One region of the Rhizobium sp. NZLR1 genome, then DNA from elsewhere that is predicted to be linked to it. Evidence: predicted binding sites of a transcription regulator. Region 1 holds the regulator's gene; the other holds the start of a gene.
What was found. Region 1 encodes PhoB, which activates phosphate uptake and scavenging genes when phosphate is short. Its sites were predicted from a motif close to TGTCATNNANCTGTCAT; they were not measured.
Positions count from the first base shown of each region.

Region 2: J3O30_RS12625 (UDP-2,3-diacylglucosamine diphosphatase) is a predicted target of PhoB. The motif match lies at 2,943-2,959, and genes of this name have one in related genera.

Region 1 is NZ_CP071632.1:554,586-560,633, forward strand. It holds gene pstB (phosphate ABC transporter ATP-binding protein PstB) at 1-238, shown strand, start outside; gene phoU (phosphate signaling complex protein PhoU) at 283-996, shown strand; gene phoB (phosphate regulon transcriptional regulator PhoB) at 1,129-1,812, shown strand; gene J3O30_RS02790 (IS110 family transposase) at 1,928-2,866, opposite strand; gene J3O30_RS02795 (GcrA family cell cycle regulator) at 3,139-3,672, opposite strand; gene J3O30_RS02800 (aspartate aminotransferase family protein) at 4,096-5,295, shown strand; gene argF (ornithine carbamoyltransferase) at 5,333-6,048, shown strand, end outside.
Region 2 is NZ_CP071632.1:2,527,842-2,533,889, forward strand. It holds gene dgcA (N-acetyl-D-Glu racemase DgcA) at 1-701, shown strand, start outside; gene J3O30_RS12620 (MFS transporter) at 653-1,870, opposite strand; gene J3O30_RS12625 (UDP-2,3-diacylglucosamine diphosphatase) at 2,069-2,911, opposite strand; gene J3O30_RS12630 (phosphoglycerate mutase family protein) at 3,055-3,804, shown strand; gene J3O30_RS12635 (efflux RND transporter permease subunit) at 3,899-6,048, opposite strand, start outside.

The sequences.
Region 1 (6,048 bases):
GCCCTGCTCGGCGCTCGACCCGATCGCCACCGCCAAGGTCGAGGAACTGATCCACGAACTGCGCGAGAACTACACGATCGTCATCGTCACCCACTCCATGCAGCAGGCCGCGCGCGTCTCGCAGCGCACCGCCATGTTCCACCTCGGCAATCTCGTCGAGGAGAACGACACCGACAAGATGTTCACCAATCCCGACGATCCGCGCACCCAGGACTACATCATGGGTCGCTTCGGTTGATTTTGGCGACACCAAGCCTTCCCGTTATTCGAGGATAAAGCCCCATGGCATCGACACATATTTTTTCTGCCTATGATGATGATCTGAAGTTCCTGTCCAGGCGGATTTCCGAAATGGGCGGCCTGGCCGAGCAGATGGTCAGCGAGGCCGTCCGGGCGCTCGTCAACGGCGATACCGCGCTGGCGCAGAAGGTCATCTCCGACGATGTGATCCTCGATCACGCCGAGCGAGAAATCGGCGACAAGGCGATCGTTACCATCGCCCGCCGTCAACCGATGGCCTCGGACCTGCGCGAAATCATGGGTTCGATCCGCATCGCCGCCGATCTCGAACGCGTCGGCGACCTCGGCAAGAACACCGCCAAGCGCGTCATCGCCGTGCAGAGCACCGGCGTTCCGCGCAAGCTCGCCCGCGGTCTCGAGCATCTGTCCGAGCTGGCGCTCGTCCAGCTCAAGGAAGTGCTCGACGTCTACACGACGCGCTCTGCCGACAAGGCCAATGCGATCCGTGAACGCGACAACGAGATCGACGCGATGTACACCTCGTTGTTCCGCGAGCTGCTGACCTACATGATGGAAGATCCGCGCAACATCACCAGCTGCACGCATCTGCTCTTCTGCGCCAAGAACATCGAGCGCATCGGCGACCACGCCACCAACATCGCCGAGACGATCTATTACATGGCGACCGGCGCACAGCCGGAAGGTGACCGTCCGAAAGACGACAGCGCCAACACCGTCGGCGCGGTCACGGAATAAAGCCCATACTAGCCGTTGCGTGCGCGCCCATCCGGGCGCGCAAAGAGGTCGCAGCCACCTTTCTGAATTTGCGCAGGATGCATTGCTTAAATCACCCCGGTTTAAGGAACATGCGCGAGGAGACCGACAGGCATGATCCCGAGAGTTGCAGTTGTTGAAGACGAGGAAGCCTTGAGCGTGCTTCTTCGCTACAATCTCGAAGCGGAAGGCTTCGAGGTCGATACTATCCTTCGTGGCGACGAAGCCGAAATCAGGCTTCAGGAGCGCACGCCCGACCTGCTCATCCTCGATTGGATGCTGCCCGGCGTCTCCGGCATCGAACTCTGCCGGCGCCTGCGCATGCGGCCGGAAACCGAACGTCTGCCGATCATCATGCTGACGGCGCGCGGCGAAGAGAGCGAGCGCGTCCGCGGACTGTCGACCGGGGCCGACGATTACGTCGTCAAGCCGTTCTCGACCCCGGAGCTCGTTGCCCGCGTCAAGGCGATGCTACGCCGCGCCCGTCCCGAGGTGCTGTCGACGGTGCTGAAATGCGGCGATATCGAACTCGACCGCGAAACCCATCGCGTCCATCGCAAAAGCCGCGAAGTCCGCCTCGGCCCCACCGAATTCCGCCTGCTGGAATTCCTGATGTCGTCGCCGAGCCGAGTCTTCTCCCGCTCGCAGCTCCTCGACGGCGTCTGGGGCCACGATATCTATGTCGACGAACGCACCGTCGACGTCCATGTCGGCCGCCTGCGCAAGGCGCTGAACTTCTCCAACATGCAAGACGTCATCCGCACCGTCCGCGGCGCCGGCTATTCGATGGAAGCCTGAGGGGTTTCCGATAAAGTCGAGCAAGCTCTGCCCCTCACCCTAACCCGACCGGGGTCGAGCCACTCGTCTCGACCCCGGTCGGTGCCGGCAGGCGGATGAGCGACTATCTGGGCTGTCAAGTTGCATGTTCGAATTCTCTTCGCGCATCTCGTGCTTTTGCATTGAGAATGACCAGGAGTTTTCGGGCGAGCGCGATGCGGATGACCATTTTCGGTTTGCCCTGGCTTTGCAACCTTTGCTGGAATGCCGCCAGATGCGGATTGTGTCGGGCTGCGATGGCGCCAACCAGGAACAGAATGGCGCGTGGTCCGGAGCGCCCGCCGCGCACCGGCCGATGTCCGCTGCGTTTGCCGCTGTCGTTGGCAATCGGCGCAAGGCCGGCCAGCTTGGCGATCGCCTTGTTGGAGATCCGGCCGATCTCAGGCAATTCGGCCATCAGCCGGGCAACGGTACGGTTGGCCACGCCCTTGATCGAGCGAAAGGCCTGGTTGAGGCAGGCCCAGAGCGGATCGTCATCGATCATCGAGGCAATCTCGCCTTCGAGGGTGCGGCTCTGGCGCACCAGAAGCGCGATCACCTCGTTGAGGCTTGCCACGCTCTGATGATCGCGGGCCGCACTGCGGCGCTGCCTCTGGACGGTCAGGTCACTCGTGACCTGGGACAGCCGCGCCATCAGCGCCGACAGCCGCATCTGCGCGGCTTTCGGCGGCGGCAGGGCAGCCAGCCGCTTGGTTTCGGCATAATGGGCGATCATCGCCGCATCGATGCGGTCGGTCTTTTCCAGAAAGCCCATGGCTTCGGCAAACCGGCGCACATGGCGCGGATTAGCCAAGGCGCAGGCGATCCCCATCTCCCACAACAACAGGAAGGCCGTCCGCTCGTAACCGCCGGAAGCCTCCATGACGACGAGCTCGACATTCTCGGCCCGGCAAAGATCGGCCAGCGCGCCGATGCCGGTGGCGTCATTGCTGAAACGCTCAAACGTCCCGGACGGGCGGATAGACGCATCCAGCCAGTCCTTCGAAACATCCACTCCACATATAACTCTGTTCACGGTAACCTGCCTTGTGCGTGCGATTGGAACCAAGCGACTATTCGGTCGTACGTGACGATGACGAAGATCCCAGGCTCATCCACGGTTGTAACCAGAGGGGGAACGGGCGACTTCGTCACGCCTCTGGCCGGGTGGCCACCCGGCCAGAGGCTCAATCGCTTCCATCGCACAAAATCTCTAACGTGCAGATACAAGGGGCAGCCACACCCAACGTACTCACATAAAAAAACGGGCCTTCCAGCCCGTTTTTGCATGTCGACAATGTCACCCGTTCAGCTCGCCCGCGCTGCCGCCCGGCGGCGTTCGTTGACGGGCTGGTAGGCGAGTTTCTGGTGATAGCCGCAATAGGGTGAATTGTCGGGGGACTCGCAGCCGCAGAAGTGGAAGTCATCCTTCAGCGGATCGCCGACCGGCCACTTGCAAGTGCGTTCGGTCAGTTCCGTCAGGCCGAGGCGGCGGGAGATCGGCACGACCACGTTGCCTTTCGGCACGTATTCCATTTCCTCGACCGTTTCGATCTCGATCTCTTCCTTCAGCATCGTTGCGCCCTGCTGGCGGGTAACGGTGCGGGTGGTGATCCGAGAGGCGAAGTTCGGCGCGCGCGGCGCCGATGTATTGCGTTTCGGCGTTCGGGCCGTGGCGGCCGTGCCGCCGGCCTTGGCGCGGCCCGGAAGGCTCAGGCGGTGCACCTTGCCGATTACAGCGTTTCTGCTGACACCGCCAAGTTGCGCCGCGATCTGGCTGGCGCTCAGTCCTTCGGCCCAAAGCTTCTTGAGTTTCTCGACCCGCTCGTCTGTCCAGTTCATGCCCTGTCTCCACCTTCTGCGTTGGTGATGGCAGAATCCCTCACCGTTGCCTCGGAAGCTCCGAAACAAGAAACGCTTGATCAATTTTGGTGACTAGTTCCGCCGCATGCAGTCTAGTAATTGAACTTTAACCTAGTGTGAGCGTGACTCCGTGACAAGAGTCGCATGAATCCGGATGAATCGAATTCGGAGTTTTCCCCAACTTGCTGCCCCAGCGTGTCATTTCTGCAATAAAGCCTGTTGAAGGTCGAAAACACCGCTGTACAACCTTGCTGCATGCGCTAAGGGCGCAGTTTTGTTGACATTGCAGCGCGAAAAGGAAATAGTACCGCTGGCCGCCGCAAGGCGGCATTTTTAATTTTTCGGGCCTGGTTTTCTTAGCCGGAGTCCGTTGCTTGATAACTCTGATCGGGAGACCGCGCCATGGCTGAAGCCGCGCCGCTTTATGACACCTACTCTCGTGCCCCGCTGCGGTTCGAGCGAGGCGAGGGCGTGTGGCTGATCACCGAAAGCGGCGAACGTTATCTCGATTTCGGCGCCGGTGTTGCCGTCACCTCGGTCGGCCACGGCAATCCGCATGTGGTCGGCGCGCTGAAGGAGCAGGCCGACAAGGTCTGGCACCTCTCCAACATCTATGAGATCCCCGGCCAGGAGCGTTTGGCCAAACGGCTGACCGACGCCACCTTCGCCGACAAGGTGTTCTTCACCAATTCGGGTGCTGAAGCGCTCGAATGCGCGATCAAGACGGCGCGCCGTTATCAGTTTTCCAACGGCCATCCCGAGCGCTTCCATATCATCACCTTCGAGGGCGCCTTCCATGGGCGGACGCTCGCGACAATCGCCGCCGGTGGCCAGGAGAAATATCTCGAAGGCTTCGGCCCCAAGGCGCCGGGTTTCGATCAGGTGGCGTTCGGCGACATCGAAGCGGTCCGCGCCGCGATCACCGATGCGACGGCGGCAATCCTCATCGAGCCGGTGCAGGGCGAGGGCGGCGTGCGTCCTGCCACCCCCGAATTCATGAAGGCGCTTCGCCAGATTTGCGACGAAAACGGCCTGCTGTTGATCCTCGACGAGGTCCAGACCGGCGTTGGCCGCACCGGCAGGTTCTTTGCCCATGAATGGTCGGGCGTCACGCCCGACATCATGGCGGTTGCCAAGGGCATCGGCGGTGGTTTCCCGCTCGGCGCCTGCCTTGCTACTTCAGAGGCCGCCTCCGGCATGAAGGCCGGCACGCATGGCTCGACCTATGGCGGCAATCCGCTCGCCATGGCCGTCGGCAGCGCCGTGCTCGACATCATCCTCGCCGATGGCTTCCTCCAGCAGGTGCGCGACGTAGCACTCGTCTTCCGCCAGGGCCTCGCCTCGCTGAAGGATCGCTATCCCGATGTGATCGAGGATATCAGAGGCGAGGGGCTGTTGCTCGGCATCAAGGCTGCTATTCCCTCGGCCGAATTGCTGCAGGCGATCCGCGCCGCCCATCTGCTCGGCATACCCGCCGGCGATAACGTCATCCGCCTTCTTCCGCCCCTCGTCGTCACCGCCGAGGAAGCCCGAGAGGGCCTTGACCGCATCGAGCGCGCCGCCGAGAGCATTCGCGCCGCGAAGGTCAAGAAAACGGCTTGAAGAGATTGCCGCCTTCGGGCGCAGCACAGGTAAGAACATGGCTCCCAAACATTTCCTCGATCTTTCCGCGGTCACCTCAGCCGATCTCAGAATCATCATGAACGATGCGCTCGCCCGCAAGCAGGCCTTCAAGGCCGGCACGGGCGACAAGCCGCTCGCCGGCAAGATGCTGGCGATGATCTTCGAGAAGCCGTCGACGCGCACCCGCGTCTCCTTCGATGTCGGCATGCGCCAGCTCGGCGGCGAAACGCTGTTCCTGTCCGGCACCGAGATGCAGCTCGGCCGCGCCGAGACGATCGGCGACACCGCCAAGGTTCTGTCGCGTTATGTCGATGCGATCATGATCCGCACTACCGAGCATTCGCGCCTGGTGGAGCTTGCCGAACATGCGACCGTGCCTGTGATCAACGCGCTGACGGATGACACCCATCCCTGCCAGATCATGGCCGATATCATGACCTTCGAAGAGCATCGCGGCCCGATCAAGGGAAAGACCATCGCCTGGACCGGCGACGGCAACAATGTGCTGCATTCGCTGGTCGAAGGCGCCGCCCGCTTCGGCTATCGCATGAACATGGCGGTGCCCCTTGGCTCGGAGCCTAAGGATCACTATCTGAACTGGGCCCGCAATGAGGGCGCCGAAATCATGCTCTGCCATGATGCCGACCGTGCGGTCGAAGGCGTCGATTGCGTGGTGACCGATACCTGGGTCTCCATGAATCAGGAACATCGGGCCCGGGGTCACAATGTCTT
Region 2 (6,048 bases), 2.0 Mb from region 1:
CCCTCTGGGACCTGGAAGCGAAACAAACGGGTGAAAGCGTCGCGGCCCGTCTCGGCCTTGCCGATCTGAAGCCGCTCACCACCGCTTACACCATCTCGCTCGGTGAGCCGGAGGTGATGGCCGCAAAGGCTCGCGAACATGCAGGCCGCGCGCTGCTCAAGGTCAAGGTCGGAACCGGCGACGATGAAAGCCGTATCCGCGCCGTCCGCGCGGCCGCACCCGATGCCGCCATCATCCTTGACGCCAATGAAGGCTGGCCGGAAGCCGTGCTCGAACGACATCTCAACATCGCGGCGCAAGCGGGTGTGGCTCTCGTCGAGCAGCCGCTGCCGGCCGGCCGCGACGCTCTGCTTGCCGAAATCCGTCGCCCGCTTCTCGTCTGCGCCGACGAAAGTGTCCACCACACCGGCGATCTCGCAAGCCTTGCAGACCGCTATGATGCGATTAACATCAAGCTCGACAAGACGGGAGGCCTGACGGAGGCCCTGGCGATGAAGGTCGAGGCAGAACGGCTCGGTTTCAGCATCATGATCGGCTGCATGGTCGGCACCTCGCTTGCCATGGCGCCGGCCGTGCTGCTCGCCCAGAATGCCGATTTCGTCGATCTCGACGGTCCGCTGCTGCTTGCCCGCGATCGCGAACCCGGCCTGCGCTACGCCGCTTCCCTGGTCTTTCCGCCTGAAAGCACGCTTTGGGGCTGAAGGTAGTAAGCTGAGATGACGAGGCCGAGACCGGAGAACGCGACGAGCGCCATGACGTAATAGCTGACGACGCCGAGCCAGGCATAGAGATAACCCGACGCCAGCGTCATCAGCGCCATTGCCATGCCGACATAGAAGAAGTAGGCGCCTTGCGCCGAGGATTCCTGCGTCTCCTGCACCGTCGCCATGATCCGCCGCTGCACCCCGGTATGCACGAAGGCATAGGTGAAGCCGTGGAAACATTGCAGCAGGAAAAAACCGGCAAAGCCGGTATTCATCGGAAACAGTATCCAGCGGCAGACGCTGACCGCGCAGCCGAAGCGGATCAGGGTCCAGGCGTCGAAGCGCCGGTTGAGACGCTTCGACAGGAAGAACACCGTCACTTCGGAAGCGACGCCGACGCTCCAGAGCAGGCCGACCTCAGTGCCGGAAAAGCCGAGATGATGCCAGTAGATCGATGAAAAGGCGTTGAGCACCGCATGGCTCGACTGCTGAATGGCGACACCGATCAGCAGCAGCAGCAAGTGCGGCTCGCGCAACCCGCTGCCGGTGGCGGCCGGAATGTTGATCGGCTGGCCACGCCGACGCGTCGGCCCGATGCGCGGGCAGAAGATCGCCATGACCACGGTCATGGCAAAGCCGAACACCATGATATCAAGCACCATCCCGCCGCCCCACCGGCTGATTAGCTGGCCACCGACCAGCGTCGAGACGATGAAGGCAATCGAACCCCAGACGCGCATCGACCCGTAATCGAGGCCCCAGCGGCGCACGCCCGAGATGACGATCGATTCGACGACGGGCACATAGGGCGCGAAAGTGGCGCCCTGCAGTGCATAGACGATCGTCACCGGCCAGAAGGTCGTCGTCCAGAAGAGCGCGATCGCCGTCAGCAGCGACAGGCTGCCCGACCAGAGCAGCACGTCGGCGCGCTCCTTCAAACGGTCGGCGATCATGGCGACAACAGGCGCCACCAACACGCGAACCACCATCGGTATGGCAAGGATAACGCCGATCTCGTGGTCGCTGAAGCTGTGGGTTGCGAGCCACATCGGAAAGAACGGCAGAACGATGCCGTTGACGAGCAATGGCGCGCAATAGGAAAGCGCGCTGAGCAGCCGGAAGCGCGGAGGCGCTCCCTCACTCGGGGAATGTTGAGCGGGAATCATCGGTGGACCTGAAGGAAACTGATCGTTGTCCTAACACACCACCCTGGAGGCGACCATTGCGAGAAATAGCCCTACTGAAACGTTTTAGAAAATAAATAGTGCCTGTCGCCTGACGGTAACGGCTAAACTCCTGGAGCGCGCGGCGCTGATACGCCGGCCCCAAAAATCAGACGGCCCTCAAATCAGGCGCCCCCCAAATCACGCGGCCTGCGGGGCGAACTCGCCCTGGTCATGCATTTCGCTGGCGGCAAGCGCCGGCACACTGCTGGCAAGCGCCCGCCAGGTGATCAGTTCGAACGTGCCGTCGTCGTGCTCGGCCACCGCCGTGCAGCTTTCCACCCAATCGCCCGTATTGATGTAGCGGATGCCGTCCATGTCCTGGATGATGGCATGATGGATGTGTCCGCAGATCACGCCGTCGGCGCCGCTTTTGCGGGCTTCCTCTGTCACGACGCGCTCGAACTCACCGATGAAGTTGACGGCATGCTTGACCTGCAGCTTCGCCCAGGCCGAGAACGACCAGTAAGGCATGCCGAGGCGTCGGCGCACTGCCGCCAGGAGGATGTTGATGCGGATCGCAGTATCGTAGGCCCAGTCGCCGAGATAGGCGAGCAGGCGTGCGTTGCGGACGACCACATCGAACTCGTCGCCGTGCAAAATCAGGTATTTTTTGCCGTCGGCGCCATCATGCATCATGCGGTCGACGACCTCGATGCCGCCGAAATGCATTCCCGGGAAGTCGCGCAGGAATTCGTCGTGATTGCCGGGGATATAGACGACGCGTGTGCCCTTGCGGGCCTTGCGCAGCAGCTTCTGGACGACATCGTTGCAGACCTGCGGCCAGTACCAGCTGCGCTTCAGGCGCCAGCCGTCGACGATGTCGCCGACGAGCACGATCGTATCGGCCTCGTGGTGGCGCAGGAAATCCAAAAGGAAATCGGCCTTCGCGGCCTTCGAGCCGAGATGGACATCGGAAATGAAGAGCGTTCGGAAATGTCTGGGTTCCATCATGTCTATCACGAGCTGTCGCTCATGCCCCATCTTTCATCTAGCCTTCCAAAACCAGACTCGTGTTTCAGGAAGATGACAGACTGGGGAAAAGCCCTGCGCGCCGGCAATATTGCCCTCTCCATCGAGCGCGTTCATGATGAAGGCGACTCATATCCGACAATGCGGGATGGCTGATGCGTCTCTTTCTCGTTCGCCACGGCGAATCTCTCGGCAACCTCAATGAACAGGCCTATCGGCAATTCGGCGATCACAATGTGCCGCTGACCGAGTGGGGTCACCGCCAGGCGGTGGAAGCCGGCGGCGCGATCGCCTCCTATTTGAAGACACTGCCGGGCGCGGATTTCCGCAAGCTGCAAATCTGGTACTCGCCATTCCTCAGAACACGGCAAAGTAAGGATGCCTTGCTTACAGCCCTGCCGGAAAGCTATGTCGGCGAAATCCGGGAGGATTACCTGCTGCGCGAGCAGGATTTCGGTCTGTTCACCGAAATCTATGACCATGCCGAACAGAAGCAGAAATTTCCCGAGGAATTCGAAAAATGGGCGAGACTGCGCAGCAACAGCGGCAAGTTCTACGCGCGGCCGCCAGATGGCGAGAGCCGGGCGGATGTGGCCCAGCGTGTCCGCCTTTTCCTTCAGACCGTCATGCGCGACGCTGAAAATAGCAGCCACAACGTCGTGATCGTCGGCCATGGCGTCACCAACCGGGCGGTCGAAATGAATTTTCTGCACCGCCCCGTCGAATGGTTCGAGCGTTCCGACAATCCTGGAAATGCCGATATCACGTTGATCGAGGGGACGCGCTCGCAAGGATACGTGTCGACCCTGCTGCACCAGGCGGCCGACCGGCAGCCGGGACAGGAAAGTGAACTGTGCGATGCCTATGGCGCCGACGTGACGATCACGCCGAAGCCCGGTGGATAGGTTTTCTGGCGGATTACACAAGGCAACCCGCCAACTCCTCACCTCAGGTTATTCGTCGCCTCGGGTGAACCTTCACCTCGGGTGACTGGTCACCCTATGTCGGCGACGTCACCGTTGCCGGTTCCTGCCCGGCCGGTGCCTCCTCGTTCACAGTCTCCGGCCGCTTCATCCTCAAGAGACGCAGCACGAAGACGAAGAAGACGGGAACGAAGAAGATCGCCAGCACCGTCGCCGAGACCATGCCGCCCAGCACGCCGGTGCCGATCGCATTCTGGCTGGCCGCACTTGGGCCGGTGGCGATTGCCAGCGGCACCACGCCCAATGTAATGGCGAGCGAGGTCATGATGATCGGCCGGAAGCGCAGCCGAGCGCCTTCGATCGCGGCATCCATCAGCGATTTTCCCTCGGCAAAGCCGTCCTTGGCGAATTCGACGATCAGGATGGCGTTCTTCGCCGACAGACCGATGATCGCGATCAGGCCGACCTTGAAGTAGATGTCGTTGGACATGTCGCGGCTCATTACCGCGAGCACGCAGCCGATGACCCCAAGCGGCACGACCAGCATCACCGACAACGGGATCGACCAGCTCTCGTATAGCCCCGATAGCAGCAGGAAGACGAAAAGGATGCTGAGACCGAACAGGAACGGCGCCTGCGATCCCGATTTGAGCTCCTCCAGCGACTGGCCGGTCCATTCGAAGCCGAAGCCGTCGGGAAGCTCGGAGGCCAGCCGTTCCATTTCGGTAATCGCCGCGCCCGATGAATATCCCGGCGCCGGAGCGCCCGAAATGCGAACAGAGGGATAGCCGTTGTAACCGACGATCTGCGCCGGCCCCTTCTGCCACTCGGCGACCGCGAAGGATGAGAGCGGCACCATGCCGCCGCTCGCATTGCGGACGTTGAGTTTCATCAGGTCTTCGGCCTGAAGCCTGCTCTTGTCCTGTGCCTGCACGATGACGCGCTGCATGCGGCCGGAATTCGGGAAGTCGTTGACGTAGCTCGAACCGAGATTGGCGGTGATCGTGCTGTTGATGTCGGCGAAGGCGACGCCGAAGGTATTGGCCTTTTCGCGATCGATGACGAGCACCAGCTGAGCCGAATCAGGCATGCCCTCCGGCCGGATACCGGCGATGATGGGGTTCTCAGATGCCTTGCCGAGCAGCATTCCTGCCGCCTCGGTCAGTGCCGCCTGGCCCTTTGCCCCGCGATCCTGAAGGCGGAAGGTGAAACCGTTGGTCGTGCCGAAGCCTTCGATCGGCGGCGGCGACAATGCGAAGGAAGTCGCATCCTTCAACGCAAACAGCTGCATATTGACGCGGTTGGAGATCTCCTGCACCGAATTGCCCGCGCCACGCTCGGCCCAGTCCTTCAGGGTAACGAACACCAGGGCGGCATTCGGCCCCTGCCCCGAAAAGCTGAAGCCCTGGATCGCCACGACGTTGGCAACCGCCGGCTCCTTCTTGAAGATCGCCTCGATGCTTTCGAGCGAGGCGACCGTGCGGTTACGGCTCGCCTCGGGCGGCCCCTGCACGTCGACGATCAGGAAGCCCTGGTCCTCGTCCGGCACGAAACTGCTCGGCAGGTTGACGAAGAGATAGCCGAGACCGACGACGACCGCGACATAGACCGCCATGACCCGCCAGGAGCGCTTGGCCAGTCCCTCGACGGCGCGGGCATACCTGCCGGTCAGCCGTTCGAACTTTCGGTTGAACCAGCCGGCGATGCCCTTCTTCTCGTGATGGCCCTTGATCGGCTTCAGGAAAGTCGCGCAGAGCGCCGGCGTCAGCGACAGCGCCAGGAAGGCCGAAAACAGGATCGAGACGACCATGGTCAGGCTGAACTGGCGGTAAATGATGCCTGTCGAACCCGGGAAGAACGCCATCGGCACGAAGACGCAGGAGAGCACCAGCGTGATGCCGAGGATTGCGCCGGTGATCTGCCGCATCGCCTTTTTGGTCGCCTCCTTCGGCGACAGGCCTTCCACCGCCATCAGACGCTCGACGTTCTCGACCACGACGATGGCGTCATCGACGAGGATGCCGATGGCAAGCACCATCGCAAACATCGTCAACACGTTGATCGAGAAGCCGGCGGCAAACATCACCGCCAGCGTCCCGAGCAGCGCGACCGGCACGACGAGCGTCGGAATGATGGTGTAGCGGAAGCTTTGCAGGAAGACGAGCATGACGATAAAGACGAGGGCGACGGCTTCTGCGAGCGTATGCGCCACCTTCTCGATCGATG